2 regions of the Streptomyces sp. NPDC107538 genome follow, and region 2 is predicted to be linked to the other one. Evidence: riboswitches for the same ligand, from Rfam matches in the RefSeq annotation. Region 2 holds a riboswitch; the other holds the start of a gene.
What was found. A riboswitch is a leader RNA that binds a small molecule or an ion and turns the genes downstream of it on or off. The one in region 2 is predicted to bind S-adenosylmethionine.
Positions count from the first base shown of each region.

Region 1 (9,588 bases), on a different contig from region 2:
TGTGACGGCGCGCATCCCGAATCTGCTGGCCCTGGTCAGGGAGCACCTCTCCGGCGACGATCCGCGGAGGATCCGGGTCGAGCAGATCGCGAAGAACGCGCTCGCGGCACCGGAGGAGGCGAGGCTGCTCACCCGCGTCGAGCGGGAGACCCTCATCGACGCGGTGACCGTCGCCCGTCAGGTCCTGCAACGCGAGCATCTGCGCGTCCTGAGCTTCGTACGGATCGTGCTCTGGGTGACCCTCGGTCTCGCGGTGATCGTGGTCGGGGTCGCCGTGCTGGGCAGTCTGCACCCCGATCTGGTCCCGCTGTGCTTCCGGGCGGTCCAGCCGGATCTCCAGTCCGTCGAAGCGGTCTGTCCCACGCGGGAAAAGTCGTTCCGCAAGGTGCGTGACGTGGACTTCGCCATGGTCTCCTCCACATGGGACTACCTCGTCGTCGAGGTCATCGGGGTCGTGGCCGCGTCCGTGGCCGCGGCGGCCAGCCTGCGCCGTATCAAGGGCACGTCGACCCCGTACGACGTGCCGGTGGCCCTGGCGCTGCTGAAGCTGCCGACCGGCGCGCTCACCGCGCTGCTGGGTCTGCTGTTGATGCGAGGGGAGTTCGTCCCCGGGCTGACCGCCCTCGACACCCCGGCCCAGATCATCGCCTGGGCCATCGTCCTCGGCTACGCCCAGCAGCTCTTCACCCGGCTCGTCGACAACCAGGGCCAGGCCGTCCTCAACGCCGTGGGCGGCCCGGGAGACTCCCGTTCGACGAGCGAGCGCGAGACACGCGATCCATCAGAAGGGCCCTGACCCGATTGCGCCCTGACCCGATTGCGCCCTCACCCGATTGCTCCCTCCTGGTTGCACCGCACGCCCGGTGTCCGCCTCCTGGAAGCCAGGTGCAGTAGGTGCAGGACCGCACAGGACGGGTGGATCCCCATGGTGGTGACAGGCGTCGCTCGCGCGGAGCAACGGAGACAGGCCGAGGCCGCGGCGGAGCGGTATCGCCGGACGAGTACCGAGCGCCGGCAGATCGAGAAGCAACTGGGTGCCGGGGTGGCGTTCCCGGACTCACCGGAGGCGATCGCGGCCCGTGCCGCCCGGCTGCTCGACCGCCAGGCGGTGTCGGCCTCGGCGGCGGTGGAGAGCATCCGGGAGGAGCCGCTGGACGCGCCCGCCGCGTACGAACGCATCCTCGGCCTCTCCAAGGAGCTGCAGGCCTGGAGCTTCCTGCCGCGCGGCGCCCGCGCCGCCCGTACCGTGGCCCGGATCTCGGCGCGGGAGAACGGCCGGGAAGTGCCGCTCGGCACCGGGTTCCTGGTCTCGCCGCGCCTGCTGCTGACCAACCACCACGTTTTGCCCGACGAGGCGACCGCCCAGCGGTGTGTCGTCGAGTTCGACGCCCAGGTCACCGTCGACAACACCCCCGCCGTACCGGTCCGGCTCGAACTCGACCCCGGCACGCTCTTCCTCGCCGACCAGCGGCTCGACTTCGCGCTGGTGCCGGTCCGGTCCCTCGACGGGGACCAGCCACCGGGAGAGGTGTTCGGGTGGAACAGGCTCAGTGGGCAACTGGGCAAGCTGGTCATCGGCGAACCGGTGAACGTCATCGGTCACCCCATGGGCCGCCTCAAGGAGATCGCGGTCCGCGACAACGCGCTCCAGGTCCGGCTCGACGACTTCCTGCACTACCGGACCGACACCGAGCCGGGGAACTCGGGCTCACCGGTCTTCAACGACCAGTGGGAAGTGGTCGCCCTGCACCACAGCGGGGTGCCGGAGCAGGACGAGGAGGGCCGCACCCTGCGCAAGGACGGCAAGGTGTGGCAGCCGGGCGACGGCGACGACGCCATCTCCTGGGTGGCGAACGAGGGCGTGCGCATCAGCTCCATCCTCAGACACCTCGCCTCCCTGCCCGTCGACCACACGTCCACGGCGAGGGCCCTGCTGGGCGAGATGGGCCGGGACGCCGGCCTCCAGACGCTGACGGCAGCGGCGCCTGCGGTAGCGACCGTTCCGACAGTGGTCCCCGAAACGTCGACCACGTCCGTGCCCGAGACCACCACCGCCCGCACCGGTCTCCGCCCCCGGGCGACCGCCTTCGGCGGCAGACGGCACATCGTCTTCCTCCACGGCAGGAGCCAGGAGAACAAGATCCCCAAGGATCTGCGCATCGACTGGACCGCGGGACTCAACCACGGCCTCACCCGTGCCGGGGTCGCGCCGATCGACCCGGCGGACGCGTGGTTCCCGTTCTACGGAAACAAGCTCATGGACGCGCTCAAGCAGAACGAGTCCGTCCCCCGCGCCCACCAGGAGATGGCGGCCGGCCAGGTGGCGGAGGCCTGTGCGCCCGCCGGTGCGGCCAGGAGCACCTACGAGGCGCTCATCGCCGAAGCCGCCGGCAACGCGGGGATGCCGCCGGAGGCCCAGCTGGCCACCGAGGCCTTCGGCGGACGGATCGTCGGCGCTCTCCAGCGGCAGCTGAGCTGGCTGGCGGCCAACACCGACGTCGACGAGTGGTTCATCGCCGCGGCCCTGCGCGACGTGGCCGCGTACCTCGACGAGCCGGGTGTCCGGGACGCGGTCCTGGACACCGTGCTCGACTGCGTGCCCACCACGGGTGAACTCGTGCTCGTGACCCACAGCCTCGGCACCGTCGTCGGCATGGACCTCATCACCCGGCTCGCGCCGGAGGTGGAGATCTCCCTGCTCGTCACCGCGGGCAGCCCGCTCGGACTGGACACCGTCCAGCGCCGGCTCCTCGCCGGTGGTCCCCAGCGTCCCCAGCGGGTGGCCCGCTGGGTGAACGCCTGGTGCCCGACCGACGGTGTCGCCATCGGCTGCCCGCTCGGCGACGACTGGCAGGGCGAACTGACCGACCTGGCCGTCCGCAACACCCGTGCCCGGGCGCACGACATTGACGAGTACCTGGCCCACCGGGAGGTCGCCGCCGAGATCGGGCGCGTGATCACCGCGGGCTGAGGAACCCTTACGCCGCCTTGCGCTCCACGTACTCCTCGATATCGATCATCGGCGGCCGTTCCTCCAGGTCCACCGAGTACGTGCGCGGCTCGAAACCCTCCCGCCCCCGCTCGAACTGGGTCAGGACGGGCCGGATCAGGTGGCCGCGGGCCAGCCGGAGCTGGGCGGTGCGGTAGATCGCCGCGGACATACGGCCCAGCGCCGCCCCGTCCTGGTGGCGGTGTTTGCGGACGCCCACGTCGACCTGGGAGAGCGCGTCGAGGCCGACGAGGTGCAGCGCGTCGACGAGCATGCCCAGCTCGACGCCGTAGCCGACGGGGAACGGGAGCCGCTCCAGGAGGGAGCGCCGGGCCGCGTACTCGCCGCCGAGCGGCTGGACGAAACCGGCCAGCTGGGGCCAGTGCATGTTGAGGAGGGGCCGGGCCATGAGTTCCGTCACACGGCCGCCCTGGCCGGCGGCGGAGCCGAGGGGGCGGTCGTACATCGCCTTGACGAGGTCCACCCCGGGGTCGGTGAGCAGCGGGCCGACGATCCCGGAGACGAAGTCGGACGAGAACTCCTTGAGGTCCGCGTCGATGAAGCAGACGATGTCGCCGGACGTCACCAGGAGCGACCGCCACAGCACCTCGCCCTTGCCGGGCACGGCCGGGAGGCGGGGGAGGATCGCGTCGCGGTGCACGACCGTCGCCCCGGCGGCAGCCGCGACCTGGGACGTCCGGTCCGTGGAACCGGAGTCGACGACCACGATCTCGTCGACGAGCGGGACCTGCCGCATGAGGTCATGGCGGATGATCGCGACGATGTCGCCGACCGTCTCCTCCTCGTTCAGCGCGGGCAGGACGACACTGACCGTCTGTCCCGTGGCCCGTTTCGCGGCCATGATCTTGTGGAGCGGGCGGTCGGACATGGACCAGGAGCGGGTGCTCAGCCAGCGCTCGACTTCCTTCAGCACAGTGCGCGGCTCCTCTGCGTTCATCTCGCGGTTCGGACGGCTCTCTCAACTGTCCTGGCCTTCGGTTACAGTCTTGGACAACGCTGGTGACCATCGCATGTCGGTGCTCGTCGGCGTATACAACCAAATACCGCTCATCCAGAGGGGCAGAGGGATACGGCCCGATGAAGCCCCGGCAACCCTCCAGCCGGTCTGACCACGTTGTCGTGGTGAGGCTCCCGGCTCGGGAAGGTGCCAAATCCGTCTCACGGCGAAGTGCGTCGTGAGGAAGATGAGGAGAAAGGGCCTCGCCTCCATGGCTGCGCAGACTGTTGCAAGCACCACCGAATCCCCCGTCTCCACCGGTTCCACCGTAGACCTCGGCCCCGCCGCCGCGCTGAGCTGTCGTGAGTGCGGTCACCGCGTCCCCCTCGGACCGGTCTTCGCCTGCGAGGAGTGTTTCGGGCCGCTGGAGATCGCGTACGACTACTCCGCATACTCCACGGAGGAGCTGCGCAAGCGGATCGAGTCCGGTCCCGCGAACATCTGGCGGTACGCCCCCCTGCTGCCCGTCCCGGCGGACGTGGCCACGAAGCCGAACATCAACCCCGGCTGGACCCAGCTCGTGAAGGCCGACAACCTGGCCGCCGCGCTCGGCGTCGACAGCGGCAAGCTCTTCATCAAGGACGACTCGGGCAACCCGACGCACTCCTTCAAGGACCGCGTCGTCGCCCAGGCCCTGGAGGCGGCCCGCGCCTTCGGCTTCACCACGCTCTCCTGCTCCTCCACGGGCAACCTGGCCGGTGCCGTCGGCGCCGCCGCCGCCCGCGCCGGCTTCCGGTCCTGCGTGTTCATCCCGCACGACCTGGAGCAGGGCAAGGTCGTCATGGCCGCGATCTACGGCGGCGAGCTGGTCGGCATCGAGGGCAACTACGACGATGTGAACCGCTTCTGCTCCGAGCTGATCGGCGACCCGGCCGGCGAGGGCTGGGGCTTCGTGAACGTCAACCTGCGGCCCTACTACGCGGAGGGCTCCAAGACCCTCGCGTACGAGATCTGCGAGCAGCTCGGCTGGCGGCTGCCGGACCAGCTGGTGGTGCCGATCGCCTCCGGGTCGCAGCTCACGAAGATCGACAAGGGGCTCCAGGAGCTGATCAAGCTCGGGCTCGTCGAGGACAAGCCGTACAAGATCTTCGGTGCGCAGGCGGAGGGGTGCTCGCCGGTGTCGGTGGCGTTCAAGGCCGGCCACGACGTCGTACGGCCGCAGAAGCCGAACACCATCGCGAAGTCGCTCGCCATCGGCAACCCGGCGGACGGGCCGTATGTGCTCGACATCGCGCGGCGGACCGGCGGGGCCGTGGAGGACGTGACGGACGAGCAGGTCGTCGAGGCGATCAAGCTGCTCGCGCGGACGGAGGGGATCTTCGCCGAGACCGCGGGCGGGGTGACCGTCGGTGTCACGAAGAAGCTGATCGAGGACGGCCTTCTCGACCCGACGCTCACCACGGTCGTGCTCAACACGGGGGACGGGCTGAAGACGCTGGACGCGGTGGCCGGGACCGGGCTGACCGCGACCATCCGGCCCAACCTCGATGCGTTCCGTGAAGCTGGTCTCGCGTAGGACCGCCTCGAAGACCGCCTCGCACAGCACACATTCCTGACCGGAGGTCCCTCATGAGCGTTTCCGTCCGTATCCCCACCATCCTTCGCACCTACACGGGCGGACAGGCCGAGGTGAGCGCCGAAGGGGCGACTCTCGGCGAAGTCATCGCCGATCTCGAGAAGAACCACAACGGGATCGCCGCCCGGGTTCTGGACGATCAGGGCAAGTTGCGGCGGTTCGTGAATGTGTACGTGAATGACGACGATGTCCGGTTCGAGCAGGGGCTGGAGACGGCCACTCCGGACGGCGCCGGTGTGTCGATCATTCCCGCGGTCGCCGGTGGCTGACCGCCGGTCAGTACCCGCCGGTAGTAACCGTCGGTAACATTGATTACCGAGTGTTCATCGAATTGCCCCCTCCGTGAGAGAAGCGGAGGGGGCAATTCTCTATGGTTGAGCACTGTAGAGTTGGGGAAGCCGGTCGGATCACCGTAGTGATTGCATGCCGGGCGCATATGTGATCGCGCCGCACGCCCTATATGAAGTAGCCAAAGTGTGCATGCCTTTTGCGTACTTCTTCCCTTTTGTGGGGCCCGACTTGCCCTGAATTCGGGCGAATTGTTCGTACATTCCCGACCGGTCGTGTCCAGAATTCTCGTCCGATTGACCTGTTGCAGAGGGCAGTTGGACAGATACATTCGGCCGCGGTCGACGCGTTCCGGCGCACACCCCCAACCGTTGGGGGGTGAGGTCTGACCCGGATCCGCGAAGTGTGGATCTGTGCAAGGGCCAGTAATAGGGGAGTTAGGCATGGCTCAGGGCACCGTCAAGTGGTTCAACGCGGAGAAGGGGTACGGCTTCATCGCGGTCGACGGTGGTGCGGATGTATTCGTCCACTACAGCGCGATCCAGATGGACGGTTACCGCACCCTGGAAGAGGGCCAGCGGGTCGAGTTCGAGATCTCGCAGGGTCAGAAGGGGCCGCAGGCGGACATGGTCCGGCTCGCGGCCGGCTGAAGTAACGCGCCGGGTTCAACGCAGCGACGTTCTTCGTTCTTCATCGGAGGGCTCGCATCCCGTTTCGGGGTGCGAGCCCTCTCGTGTGCGCGGCGCGTACCCGCGCAAGGTCCGACGGGGGTGCCGATGGGGGTGCCGACGGGGCGCGCGCGGGCGCGTTCACCTGCGGATCATCGAGAGCCGCTTGCACTCGACCATGCCGAGTGCTAATCATTGGCGTTAGCACTCTGAAGGTGAGAGTGACAACGAGGATCGGGTCGGTGAGGCCCGCAGGCCAAGTGGGGCAAGGAACCACGAGGCAGGCGAGCCGTCCGTCGCGGGCGCCAGCACGGTCCGGAGCAATCCACCCCAGTCCGGGAGGACCACTTCACATGGCCAAGATCATCGCGTTCGACGAGGAGGCGCGGCGCGGCCTCGAGCGCGGCATGAACCAGCTCGCGGACGCCGTCAAGGTGACGCTCGGCCCCAAGGGCCGCAACGTCGTCCTCGAGAAGAAGTGGGGCGCCCCCACGATCACCAACGATGGTGTCTCCATCGCCAAGGAGATCGAGCTCGAGGACCCGTACGAGAAGATCGGCGCCGAGCTGGTCAAGGAAGTCGCGAAGAAGACGGACGACGTCGCCGGTGACGGCACGACGACCGCGACTGTCCTCGCCCAGGCGCTGGTCAAGGAAGGCCTGCGCAACGTCGCGGCCGGTGCCAACCCGATGGCCCTGAAGCGCGGTATCGAGAAGGCCGTCGAGGCCGTCTCCGGTGCGCTGCTCGACCAGGCCAAGGAGGTCGAGACCAAGGAGCAGATCGCCTCCACGGCCTCCATCTCCGCCGCCGACACCCAGATCGGCGAGCTGATCGCCGAGGCCATGGACAAGGTCGGCAAGGAAGGCGTCATCACCGTCGAGGAGTCGCAGACCTTCGGTCTGGAGCTTGAGCTCACCGAGGGCATGCGCTTCGACAAGGGCTACATCTCGGCGTACTTCGCGACCGACATGGAGCGCATGGAGGCGGTGCTCGAGGACCCCTACATCCTCATCGCCAACTCCAAGGTCACCAACGTCAAGGACCTGCTCCCGCTCCTGGAGAAGGTCATGCAGTCGGGCAAGCCGCTGCTGATCATCGCCGAGGACGTCGAGGGCGAGGCCCTGTCGACCCTGGTCGTCAACAAGATCCGTGGCACCTTCAAGTCCGTCGCCGTCAAGGCCCCGGGCTTCGGTGACCGCCGCAAGGCCATGCTCGGCGACATCGCCATCCTCACGGGCGGCGAGGTCATCTCCGAGGAGGTCGGCCTCAAGCTGGAGAACGCGACCCTGGACCTCCTGGGCCGCGCCCGCAAGGTCGTCATCACCAAGGACGAGACGACGATCGTCGACGGCGCCGGTGACACGGACCAGGTCCAGGGCCGGGTCAACCAGATCCGCGCCGAGATCGAGAACAGCGACTCGGACTACGACCGCGAGAAGCTCCAGGAGCGCCTGGCGAAGCTCGCGGGCGGCGTGGCCGTCATCAAGGCCGGTGCCGCGACCGAGGTCGAGCTGAAGGAGCGCAAGCACCGCATCGAGGACGCCGTTCGCAACGCGAAGGCGGCCGTCGAGGAGGGCATCGTCGCCGGTGGTGGCGTGGCCCTGCTGCAGGCCTCCTCGGTCTTCGAGAAGCTGGAGCTGGAGGGTGACGAGGCGACCGGCGCCAACGCCGTGAAGCTCGCCCTGGAGGCCCCGCTCAAGCAGATCGCCGTCAACGGCGGCCTTGAGGGTGGCGTCGTCGTGGAGAAGGTCCGCAACCTCGCGGTCGGCCACGGCCTCAACGCCGCGACCGGTGAGTACGTCGACATGATCGCCTCCGGCATCATCGACCCGGCGAAGGTCACGCGTTCCGCCCTGCAGAACGCCGCCTCCATCGCCGCGCTCTTCCTCACCACCGAGGCCGTCATCGCCGACAAGCCGGAGAAGGCCGCCGCGCCCGCCGGCGGCGGTATGCCGGGCGGTGACATGGACTTCTGATCGACCCCGGTCGATCACCGTCCTGCGGTACCGAGGGCGGCACCCCCTGGAAACGGGGGGTGCCGCCCTCGGGCGTTTCCGGGGCGTGGCACGGGTCACACCGATGCCGTCGCGCCGCTGGAATTCCGTGACGGCGGGGGCGGTTGTGCCGAGGGACGCATGCTATATGCGTGCGCATGGAATTGATTCCGCTCTCCCCCTAGGAGCCCCCGCGTGACCACCGCCTCCACCCCCACCTCCCGTGCCGCCGAGATTCTGTCCCGGCCCGTGACGATCAACGGGCTGACCGTCCCCAACCGGATCGCGATGGCGCCGATGACGCGGGTGTTCTCGCCCGGGGGTGTGCCCGGCGCGGACGTGGCCTCGTACTACGGGCGGCGGGCCGCGGCGGGGGTCGGGCTGATCGTGACCGAGGGGACGTACGTCGGGCACGAGACGGCCGGTGACCTGGACGGGGTTCCGCGGTTCGCCGGGGAGGAGCAGCTCGCCGGGTGGGCGAAGGTCGCGGAGGCCGTGCACGCCGGGGGCGGCACGATCGTGCCGCAGCTGTGGCACATCGGGACCGTCCGGCAGCAGGGCAAGCTCTTCCCCGAGGCCCCCGTCTTCGGCCCGTCCGGTCTTCGGGCCGACGGCACCGAGGCCGAGGGCGGCCGGGCCATGACCCAGGCCGACATCGACGAGGTCATCGCGGCCTTCGCCAAGTCCGCCGCCGAGGCCGAGCGCATCGGCATGGACGGCGTCGAGATCCACGGCGCCCACGGCTACCTCATCGACCAGTTCCTCTGGGCGGGCACCAACCGCCGTACCGACGCCTACGGCGGTGACCTCGTCGCCCGTACGAAGTTCGCGGCGGAGGTCGTGGCGGCCGTAAGGGACTCGGTGTCGGCCGACTTCCCCGTCATCTTCCGGTACTCGCAGTGGAAGCAGGAGGCGTACGACGCGCGCCTCGCCGAGACGCCGGAGGAGCTGGAGGCGCTGCTGAACCCGCTGGTGGCGGCCGGTGTCGACGCGTTCCACGCGTCCACGCGGCGTTACTGGCAGGCGGAGTTCGAGGGGTCCGAGCTGAACCTCGC
Region 1 covers NZ_JBVKAY010000005.1:522,305-531,892, reverse strand. Annotated here, with positions in the region: gene ACZ7MG_RS20790 (hypothetical protein) at 1-796, shown strand, start outside; gene ACZ7MG_RS20785 (trypsin-like serine peptidase) at 926-2,971, shown strand; gene ACZ7MG_RS20780 (glucosyl-3-phosphoglycerate synthase) at 2,979-3,923, opposite strand; SAM riboswitch class I at 4,055-4,201, shown strand; gene thrC (threonine synthase) at 4,219-5,523, shown strand; gene ACZ7MG_RS20770 (ubiquitin-like small modifier protein 1) at 5,577-5,852, shown strand; gene ACZ7MG_RS20765 (cold-shock protein) at 6,315-6,521, shown strand; gene groL (chaperonin GroEL) at 6,893-8,515, shown strand; gene ACZ7MG_RS20755 (NADH:flavin oxidoreductase) at 8,729-9,588, shown strand, end outside.
Region 1: it holds a riboswitch for S-adenosylmethionine, as region 2 does, so the genes downstream of both, thrC (threonine synthase) here and ACZ7MG_RS33385 (aminotransferase class V-fold PLP-dependent enzyme) in region 2, are expected to answer to the same signal.

Region 2 (9,588 bases):
TGGGGCTACGACTTCGACCCGGGCTCGAACATCGTGGACGTGTACGTGCGGGCGCTACGAAAGAAGCTCGGGGCCGCACAACTGGAGACGGTAAGGGGCATGGGCTACCGGCTGCCGACAGCCGCGCCCCGATAGGGGCGCGGGGAACTGCGCGACCAGCCCTCACGGACTCGCGCCCGAAGAACGACGTGAAGCCCCCTTCATAAACGCCTCATCAAGGACTCACCCCCGAAATGAACCCTTGATGACGTGCCCCTGAATCTCCGCCTCGCCACCACCCTCTGCGTAGCCCTCTCCCTCTGCGCGCTGCTCGCCGTCCCCGGCAACTTCCCCGGTCTCGGCGGAGAGGCCCGCCTCACCCTCACGGTCTTCACGCTGGCGACGGCCGCCTGGATCGGCACCCCCGTCGACGACACGTACATCGCGCTGGGCGCGGGCCTCGCCCTCACCGTCACCGGGGTCATCAGCGACGACACGCTCTTCGGCACCCTCGGGAACGACACCGTATGGCTGCTGATCTGTGCGTTCGTCCTGGCCGCCGCGGTGACCCGGACGGGGCTCGCGGGCCGGGCCGCGACGTTCCTGGTGAGCGGCGCCCGCACCGTACGGCAGCTGACGCACCTCACCACCGCCGCCCTCGTGGTGACCGCCTTCGCCGTGCCGGCCACCTCGGGCCGCGCCGCCCTCGCGCTCCCCGTGTTCCTGGCCCTCGCCAAGGCGCTGGCCGACCGGAGACGACTGGTCGTGATGCTGGCGCTGCTGTTCCCGACCGTGATCCTTCTGTCGGCGGTGGCGACCCTGATCGGCGCGGGAGCGCATCTGATCACCGTGTCGGTGCTGTGGGAGGCGACCGGCGACCGGATCGGCTTCACCGAGTGGCTGCTGCTGGGCCTGCCGCTGGCGATCGTGTCGTCCCATCTGGCCGCCGAGGCCGTGCTGCTGACGACGACCCGGCGCGCGGACCGCCGCGGCCCGGTGCGGATCACGGCGGAGGAGATCCAGCTGCACAGTGAGCGGCCGGTGACCGGGCCCTGGTCCCCCGCCGAGTCGCGCTGCGCCCTGCTGCTGGCCACGGTCGTGGTCCTGTGGTGCAGCGAGCCGCTGCACCGGGTCTCCCCGGCGGTGGTCGCGCTGATCGGCGCGGTCGTCGCCTCCTCACCGGCGCTGGGCACCGTACGGCTGAAGGACGCGTTGCGGACCGTGCCCTGGTCGATGCTGCTCTTCATGGCCGCGACGATGGCGATGGGCGTCGCGCTCAGCGACTCGGGAGCGGCGACGTGGCTGGTCTCCGGGCTGCCCTCGGGGGTCACGCCGCTGGTGTTCCTGGTGGTGGTCGTGGTGGTCAGCACGGCCGCGCATCTGGTCCTGCAGTCCCGGTCGGCCCGCTCGTCGGTGCTGGTCCCGCTGGTCGTCGCGGCGGCCGTGGGCGCCGGGGTCAGCCCGGTCGCCGCCGCGCTCGCCTCCACCGCCGCGGCGGGCTTCTGCCACACCCTCCCGGCCTCCGCCAAGCCGGTCGCGCTCTTCGCCGACCTGCCCGGCACCCCCACCTACACCCCCCGCGACCTGCTGCGCCTCTCCGCCGTGCTGGCCCCGCTGACCGCCGCCCTGGTGGTGCTCTTCGCGGCGGTGGTGTGGCCGGCGCTGGGCGTCCCGCTCGTCCCGTAACCACTCTCCAGGAGCCCTGAGACCATGCTGAACCGAGTCGCCGTAGCCCCCAGTGGCTTCAAGGAGTCCCTGTCCGCCGAGGCCGCCGCCGAGGCCATCGCGGAGGGCGTCCGCCGGGTCCTGCCCGACGCGGAGCTGGATCTGATCCCGCTGGTGGACGGCGGCGAGGGCACGGCCGCCGCGCTGGCCGCCGCCACCGGGGGACGACTGGTCCCCCTCCTGGCCACGGGCCCGGTCGGCGACCCGGTCGACACCCACTTCGCCCTCGTCGGCTCCCCCGGCCCGGCGACGACGGGGACAGCCGTGGTCGAGATGGCCGCCGTCGCCGGCCTCTCCCTCGTCCCGCGCGCCCTCCGCGACCCCGGCGCCACCACCACGTACGGCGTCGGCGAACTGATCCGCGCCGCGCTCGACACCGGCGTACGGCGCATCCTGATCGGCTGCGGGGACTCCGGTACGTCGGACGGCGGGGCCGGTGCCCTCCAGGCCCTGGGCGCGCGGCTCCTGGACGCGGACGGCGTCGAACTCCCGCCGGGAGGACGGGAGTTGGGCCGCCTGGACCGGATCGACCCGGCCGGCCTGGACGCACGCCTCAAGGACGTCGACCTGCTCGTCGCCTGCAACCCGTTCAACGTGCTGTGCGGCGAACGGGGCGTCGCCCGGGTCTTCGGCCCGCAGAAAGGGGCGACACCGGAGCAGGTCGAGGAACTGTCGGCCGCGCTGGAGACCTGGGCGTACGTCCTCACCCGCGACCTCGCCCCGCAGCGGGCGGACCTCCGCACCGGCCCCGGCACCGGCGCCTCCGGCGGGCTCGGCGCCGGGCTGGCCGCCCTGGGCGCCCGGCTGCTCCCCCGCTTCGAGGTGCTGCTGGGCCATCTGGACCTCGACGCCCGGCTGGCCCGCGCCGATCTGGTCATCACGGCCGAGGGCGCCCTCGACCACCAGACGCCGCGCGGCAAGGTCCCCGCCGAGGTCGCCCGCCGCGCCAAGCTGCACGGCCGCCCGGTGCTGGCCCTCGCGGGCACCCTGGGCGAGGGCGCGCACGAGGTGCCGGGCGTGGACGCCTGCACCGGCATCCTGCCCGCCCCGATGGCGCTCGCCGAGGCCCTGGTCCGCGCGAGCGAACTCCTCACGGACGCCACGGAACGGGCCCTGCGGATGATCGTGCTGGGCGCCCGGGTGACGGCGGGCTCAACCGGTGCGGGGCAGACGGCCGGTCAGACGGCCGGTCAGACGGCCGGTCAGACGGCCGGGACGCAACGGCCGTCCTCCGTACGGTAGTTCCACTGCGCGCCGTCGCTCACCAGCTCCTTGACCGCGCCCACGAACCGCTCCACGTGCTCGTCGGGGGTGCCCGCGCCGAAGCTCACCCGGATCGCGTTGAGGGACCGCTCGCCGGGCGCGGCCTCGGGGGCGCCGCACTCGCCCTGGACCTGCGGGTCGCTGCCGAGCAGGGTGCGGACGAGGGGGTGGGCGCAGAAGAGGCCGTCGCGGACGCCGATGCCGTACTCGGCGGAGAGCGCGGCGGCGAAGTGGGAGCTGTTCCAGCCGTCGACGACGAAGGAGATGACGCCGACACGCGGGGCGTCGTCCCCGAAGAGGGACAGGATCCGTACCTCGGGCACATCGGCGAGCCCGGCCCGTACGGCGTCGATCAGATACCGCTCGCGGGCGACCAGCGTGTCGAACCCGGCCTCGGTGAGGGCCTTGCAGGCGGAGGCGATGGAGTAGGCGCCGATGACGTTGGGCGAGCCGGCCTCGTGGCGGGCGGCGCTCTCGTGCCACTCGACGTCCACACCGCCGTCGGTACGCCGGGTCACCTTGCGGGAGGCACCGCCGCCGGCGAGGTACGGCTCGGCCGCGGTGAGCCAGTCGGCACGGCCGGCGAGGACCCCCGACCCGAAGGGCGCGTACAGCTTGTGGCCGGAGAAGGCGACCCAGTCGACGTCCAACTCCTGCACGAAGACGGGGTGGTGGGGCGCCAGCTGGGCCGCGTCGAGCACGATCCGCGCGCCGTGCGCGTGCGCGGCGGCGGCCAGCTCACGCACCGGCCAGATCTCCCCGGTGACATTGGAGGCACCGGTGACGCACACCAGCGCCGGCCCGTGCGGGTCGCGTCCGGCGAGGGCGGTCTCCAGGGTGGCGACGGCCTGCTCCGGCGTCCGGGGGGCGTCCAGGTACGTGACCCGCGCGTCCCGCCAGGGCAGCAGCGAGGCGTGGTGCTCGGTCTCGAAGACGAAGACCTGGCAGTCGGCGGGGAGTGCGGCGGCGAGAAGGTTCAGCGAGTCGGTGGTCGACCGGGTGAACACGACCTGGTCGCCGTCCCGGCAGTCGAGGAACTCGGCGACGGTCTTCCGGGCGTTCTCGAAGAGATCCGTCGACAGCTGGGAGAGGTAGCCGGCGCCCCGGTGCACGCTCCCGTAGTACGGCGCGTACGCCGCCACGTCGTCCCACACGCGCTGCAGGGCGGGGGCGCTGGCCGCGTAGTCGAGGGCGGCGTAGGTGACCTCGCCGCCGGTGACGAGCGGGACGGTGACATCTCGCCCCAGAACGGGCAGCGGGGCACAAACGGACTGGGCGGCGGCAAGGGTGGAAACAGACATGGGGGCTCCCGTGAGAGGCATGCGCGAAGGAAGGGAAGGGCGCATGTGGAGGAAAGAGAGAAGGGTGCGCGGAGGCGGGGCTCGGCGGCCCTATCGCATTCGCTTGCTCAACGGAAGACTCCCTCGAAACCGCGCTTGCCGTAGACCTCGCTGCCTACGGCCCGGTCTTCACCCGGGGCACCCCGCCACGGAAGGAGGGTTGCCGGACAGCCAGCCGGGGCTATGGGCTGTCACTCATGACCTGCCGAAAAACGTACGTGAAGTGATCGTCGCGCCGCAACTCGTGTCCGGATGGTGGGCGGCTGCCGGCCCGGTGGGGCTTCTCGCGCAGTTCCCCGCGCCCCTGAAAGCAGGGGCTGCGCCCCATGCTCTTCAGGGGCGCAGCCGGTCGCCTTTCAGGGCCACGGGGGCCTGCGATTCTTTAGGGGCGCGGGGAACTGCGCGAGAAGCCCCACGCACCCGCACCCGACGAACTACCGGTTCGTCGCCGCGACCCACCGCTCGAGAACTCCCCGCGCCGCCCCCGAGTCGATGGACTCCGCAGCCCGCTCCATCCCGCCCCGCAACTGCTCCGCCAGCGACGCGGACGTCGGTTCAAGAGCCACCAGCGCCGCGGCCGAGTTGAGCAGCACCGCGTCCCGCACGGGCCCGGTCTCCCCGCCCAGCAGCCGCCGCGCGACATCCGCGTTGTACGAGGCGTCGGCCCCCCGCAGCGCCTCCACCGGCACCAGGTCGAGGCCGACGTCACGCGGGTCGAAGGCCTCCTCGGTCACCTTGCCGTCCCGGACCACCCAGACCCGGGACGTCGCCGTGGTCGTCAGCTCGTCGAGCCCGTCGTCGCCGCGGAAGACCAGCGAGGAGTTGCCGCGCCCGGCGAAGACACCGGCCATGATGGGCGCCATCCGGGGGTCGGCGACCCCGACCGCCTGGGCCCGCACCTTCGCCGGGTTCGCCAGCGGCCCGAGCGCGTTGAAGACCGTACGGATGCCCAACTGTCCGCGCGCGGCGGCCACATGACGCAGCGCCGGATGGAACTTCACCGCGAAGCAGAAGGTGATCCCGGCCTCCTCGGCGACCTCGGCGACCCGCTTCGGCGTCAGCTCCAGATTGACGCCCAGCTTCTCCAGGACGTCGGATGCCCCGGACGCCGAGGACGCGGCCCGGTTGCCGTGCTTGACGACCTTCGCGCCCGTGCCGGCGACCACGATCGAGGACATCGTGGAGATGTTGACCGTCTTGGCGCCGTCCCCGCCCGTACCGACGATGTCGACGGTCCGCCCGGCCACCTCGATCAGATTGGCGTGCTCGTACAGCGCGTCGACGAGACCGGTGATCTCGTCGACGGTCTCCCCCTTGGCCCGCAGCGCCACCACGAACCCGGCGATCTGCGCGTCCGTCGCCTCCCCGCGCATGATCTGGTCCATCGCCCAGAACGTGGCGCCGGCGTCCTGGTCGTGCCCGGACAGCAGCGCGTTCAGCACGGCGGGCCAGGAACGGCCCGCCGCGGTGTCGCCTCCAGCGGGGGTCACAGCGCTCATAGCCGCTCCTGGGTGTCGTAGACGAGACGTAGTGGAAGGTCAACCCCACCCTATCCAGCCACGAGCACGGCGAAGGGCCCCCGTCCGAAGATCGGACGGGGGCCCTTCGACCGTGGTGTGGCGAAGCGAAGCGATCAGTGGTGGCCGTGGCCGCTCGTGATCTCCTTGTACTCCTCGACGGTCGGCTTGGCGATCTGGCTGTCCTCGCCGTAGTAGCCCTTGCTCATCTTGGCGCGGAGCTTCTCCAGGCGGCCGACCTTGCGGGCGACACCGTTCTCGTCGACCGCGGCACCGATCTGGGCCGGCACGTACTGCTCGTGCGCCGTGAGCGTGTGCAGCTGCTCCTGGCTGAGCGGCTCGTGGACCTCGATGAACTCACCGTGCGGCAGGCGCTTGATGATGCCGGTCTCGCGACCGTGCAGGATCTTGTCCTTGTCCCGGCGCTGCAGGCCGAGGCAGATGCGCTTGGTGACGATGAACGCGATGACCGGGGCCACGAAGAACGCGATCCGGACGAACCAGGTGATCGAGTTGATCGACAGGTGGAAGTGGGTCGCCCAGAGGTCGTTTCCACCACCGATCAGCAGCACCATGTACCAGGTGATCCACGCGACGCCGAAGGCCGTACGGGTCGGGGCGTTGCGCGGGCGGTCCAGGATGTGGTGCTCGCGCTTGTCGCCGGTGACCCAGGACTCGATGAACGGGTAGACCGCGATCGCGACCAGGACCAGCGGGAAGATGATCAGCGGGATGAACACGCCCAGGACGAGCGTGTGGCCCCAGAAGTTGATCTCCCAGCCCGGCATGACACGGATCAGACCCTCGGAGAAGCCCATGTACCAGTCGGGCTGCGCGCCGGTGGAGACCTGGTCCGGGCGGTAGGGGCCCATGGTCCAGATCGGGTTGATCGTGGCGATCGCCGAGATGACCGCGATGACGCCGAAGACCAGGAAGAAGAAGCCGCCCGCCTTCGCCATGTACACGGGGAGCAGCGGCATGCCGACGACGTTGTTGTTCGTCTTGCCGGGGCCCGCGAACTGCGTGTGCTTGTGGTAGAAGACCAGGATCAGGTGCGCCACCAGCAGGCCGAGCATGATGCCCGGCAGCAGCAGGATGTGGACCGAGTAGAAGCGGGCCACGAAGTCGCCGCCCGGGAACTCGCCGCCGAAGAGGAAGAACGACAGGTACGTGCCGACGATCGGCACGGACAGGACCGCGCCCTCCATGAAGCGGACACCGGTGCCGGAGAGCAGGTCGTCCGGGAGCGAGTAACCGGTGAAGCCGGTGAACATGCCGAGGACGAACAGCAGGAAGCCGAACAGCCAGTTGACCTCACGCGGCTTGCGGAACGCGCCCGTGAAGAACACCCGCATCATGTGCACGAACATGCCGGCGAGGAAGATCAGCGCCGCCCAGTGGTGGATCTGCCGGATCAGCAGACCACCGCGCACCTCGAAGGAGATGTGCATGGTCGAGTTGAACGCCTCGGACATCAGCTGTCCCTGCAGCGGGACGTAGCTGCCGTGGTACTCCACCTCGTTCATCGACGGGTGGAAGAACAGCGTCAGATACACACCCGTGAGGATGATGATGATGAAGCTGTACAGGCAGATCTCGCCCAGCATGAACGACCAGTGGTCGGGGAAGATCTTGCGCATGTTGGCCTTGGCCAGGGAGTAGATCCCGAGCCGGCCGTCGGCCCAGTCGGCGACGCGCTCGCCGGCCGGTGCCTTCTCGCGCTTGTCGCGCGAGTCGGTGGTCGTTGTAGTACTCATCCGCGCTCCCAGAAGGCAGGACCGACGGGCTCTTCGAAGTCGCCGACCGCTTGGAGGTAACCGTCTTCACCGACGGTGATCCTCAGCTGCGGAAGGGCGTGACCCGCGGGGCCGAAGATGACCCGGCCGCCGTCGGCGAGGTCGAAGGTGGACTGGTGGCAGGGGCAGAGCACGTGGTGCGTCTGCTGCTCGTACAGGGAGATCGGGCAGCCCACGTGGGTGCAGATCTTCGAGAACGCCACGATGCCCTCGTGGGACCACTCCAGCTCGCGCTTGTCCTTGATGTCGTCCGGCTGGATCCGGACGATCATCAGGGCGTCCTTGGCGATGTTCTTCTGGAAGTCGTGGTCGTGCTCGCTGAGGCCGTCCGGCATGGCGAAGGTCAGCGACCCGACCGCGACGTCCGAGGGACGCAGCGGCTCGTTGGTGTTCATGTTGACGAGCTTCTTGCCCTTGGCCCAGGTGGTGTGCCGCAGCTTGGTGCCGGGCGCGGGGCCGAGGCCGCCGAGCAGGAAGACACCGGAGAGCGGGAACAGGGCCAGCGCGCCGAACATCGTGGTGCGGATCAGCTTGCGACGGCCGATCACCGACTCCTCGGCGCCGGCCTTGAAGTCGGCCAGGACCTTGGCCTTGACCTCGGGCGCGGCCTCGATCGGGTGACGCTCGTCGGCGACCTCCACGTCCGACATCAGCGTGCGGGCCCAGTGGACCGCGCCGGCGCCGATGCAGAACAGCGACAGGCCCAGCGTCATGCCCAGCGCGAAGTTCAGCGCGCTGATGTGACCGATCGGCCAGACGTAGATCGACTTGTCGACGTCGATCACCAGGTAGGCGGCGATGAACGCGACGGTGGCCAGCATCGACACCGTGAACAGCAGGGCGACCGTGCGCTCGGACCGCTTGGCGGCCCGCTCGTCGATGTCCTGGACACGGTGCTCGTGGGGCGGGAGGCCGGGGTCCGCGAAGGGGTTCTTCTCGTCCGCGACCTTCACCGCGCCGTGCGCGTCGTGCGCGTCGTCCTGCGCTGCGGGCAGGTTCTCTTCTGGAATCTCTTGGCTACTCATGACTTCTTGGCCTTTGCGGTCCGAGCGGCGACCCACACGGCGACGGCGATCAGCGAACCGAGTCCGAAGACCCAGCCGAACAGACCCTCGCTGACCGGACCGAGTCCACCGAGGCTGAGGCCACCGGGCTCCACGGTCTCGTCACCGTTGACCGCGTCGAGGTACGCGATGATGTCCTTCTTGTTCTCTTCCGTCAGCGTCGTGTCGGGGAAGGACGGCATGTTCTGCGGGCCGGTCTGCATGGCCTCGTAGATGTGCTTCGGGTCGACACCTTCGAGAGACGGCGCGTACTTGCCCTCGGACAGCGCACCACCCTTGCCGGTGAAGTTGTGGCACTGAGCGCAGTTGGTCCGGAACAGCTCGCCGCCCTCGGCGATGTCCGCACCCTCGGGGTTGTACTCGTTCTCCGTCGGGATCTCCGGGCCTGCGCCCAGGGAGGAGATGTACGCCGCGAGCTGGTCGATCTCGGCCTGCGAGTAGACGACCTTCTTCTTCGGGATCTGCGCGCCCGGCTGCTGGGCCGGCATCCGGCCGGTGCCGACCTGGAAGTCGACGGCCGCGGCGCCCACACCCGTCAGGGGCGGACCGTCGGAGGTGCCCTGACCGCCGGTGCCGTGGCAGCTCGCGCAGCCTACGGCGTAGAGCTTCTTGCCCTCCTCGATGGTGAGGGTCTGGGCGGTTTCATCGGCCTGCGCCTTTTCCGCGGGGGCGAAGGCGGTGTAGAGCCCCGCGCAGGCCGCCAGCGCGATGAATAGGACGACGACCGCCGCCAGCGGATGGCGTCGTCGTGCGGAGAGCTTTTTCACGGATTACCCCGGTGTCAGGATCTTCTGCGTCGGTGCTTCTGGAAGGGTCGTTCTCGGTGCGAGGCGGGCGTACGGTCCGCCCGGCCCGGCCGCCCGGTCTACTTGATCATGTAGATCGTGGCGAAGAGGCCGATCCA
Region 2 covers NZ_JBVKAY010000012.1:181,073-190,660, forward strand. Annotated here, with positions in the region: gene ACZ7MG_RS33370 (response regulator transcription factor) at 1-135, shown strand, start outside; gene ACZ7MG_RS33375 (SLC13 family permease) at 250-1,665, shown strand; gene ACZ7MG_RS33380 (glycerate kinase family protein) at 1,690-2,946, shown strand; gene ACZ7MG_RS33385 (aminotransferase class V-fold PLP-dependent enzyme) at 2,907-4,268, opposite strand; SAM riboswitch class IV at 4,395-4,510, opposite strand; gene trpD (anthranilate phosphoribosyltransferase) at 4,742-5,806, opposite strand; gene qcrB (cytochrome bc1 complex cytochrome b subunit) at 5,941-7,581, opposite strand; gene qcrA (cytochrome bc1 complex Rieske iron-sulfur subunit) at 7,578-8,645, opposite strand; gene qcrC (cytochrome bc1 complex diheme cytochrome c subunit) at 8,642-9,451, opposite strand; gene ctaE (aa3-type cytochrome oxidase subunit III) at 9,550-9,588, opposite strand, start outside.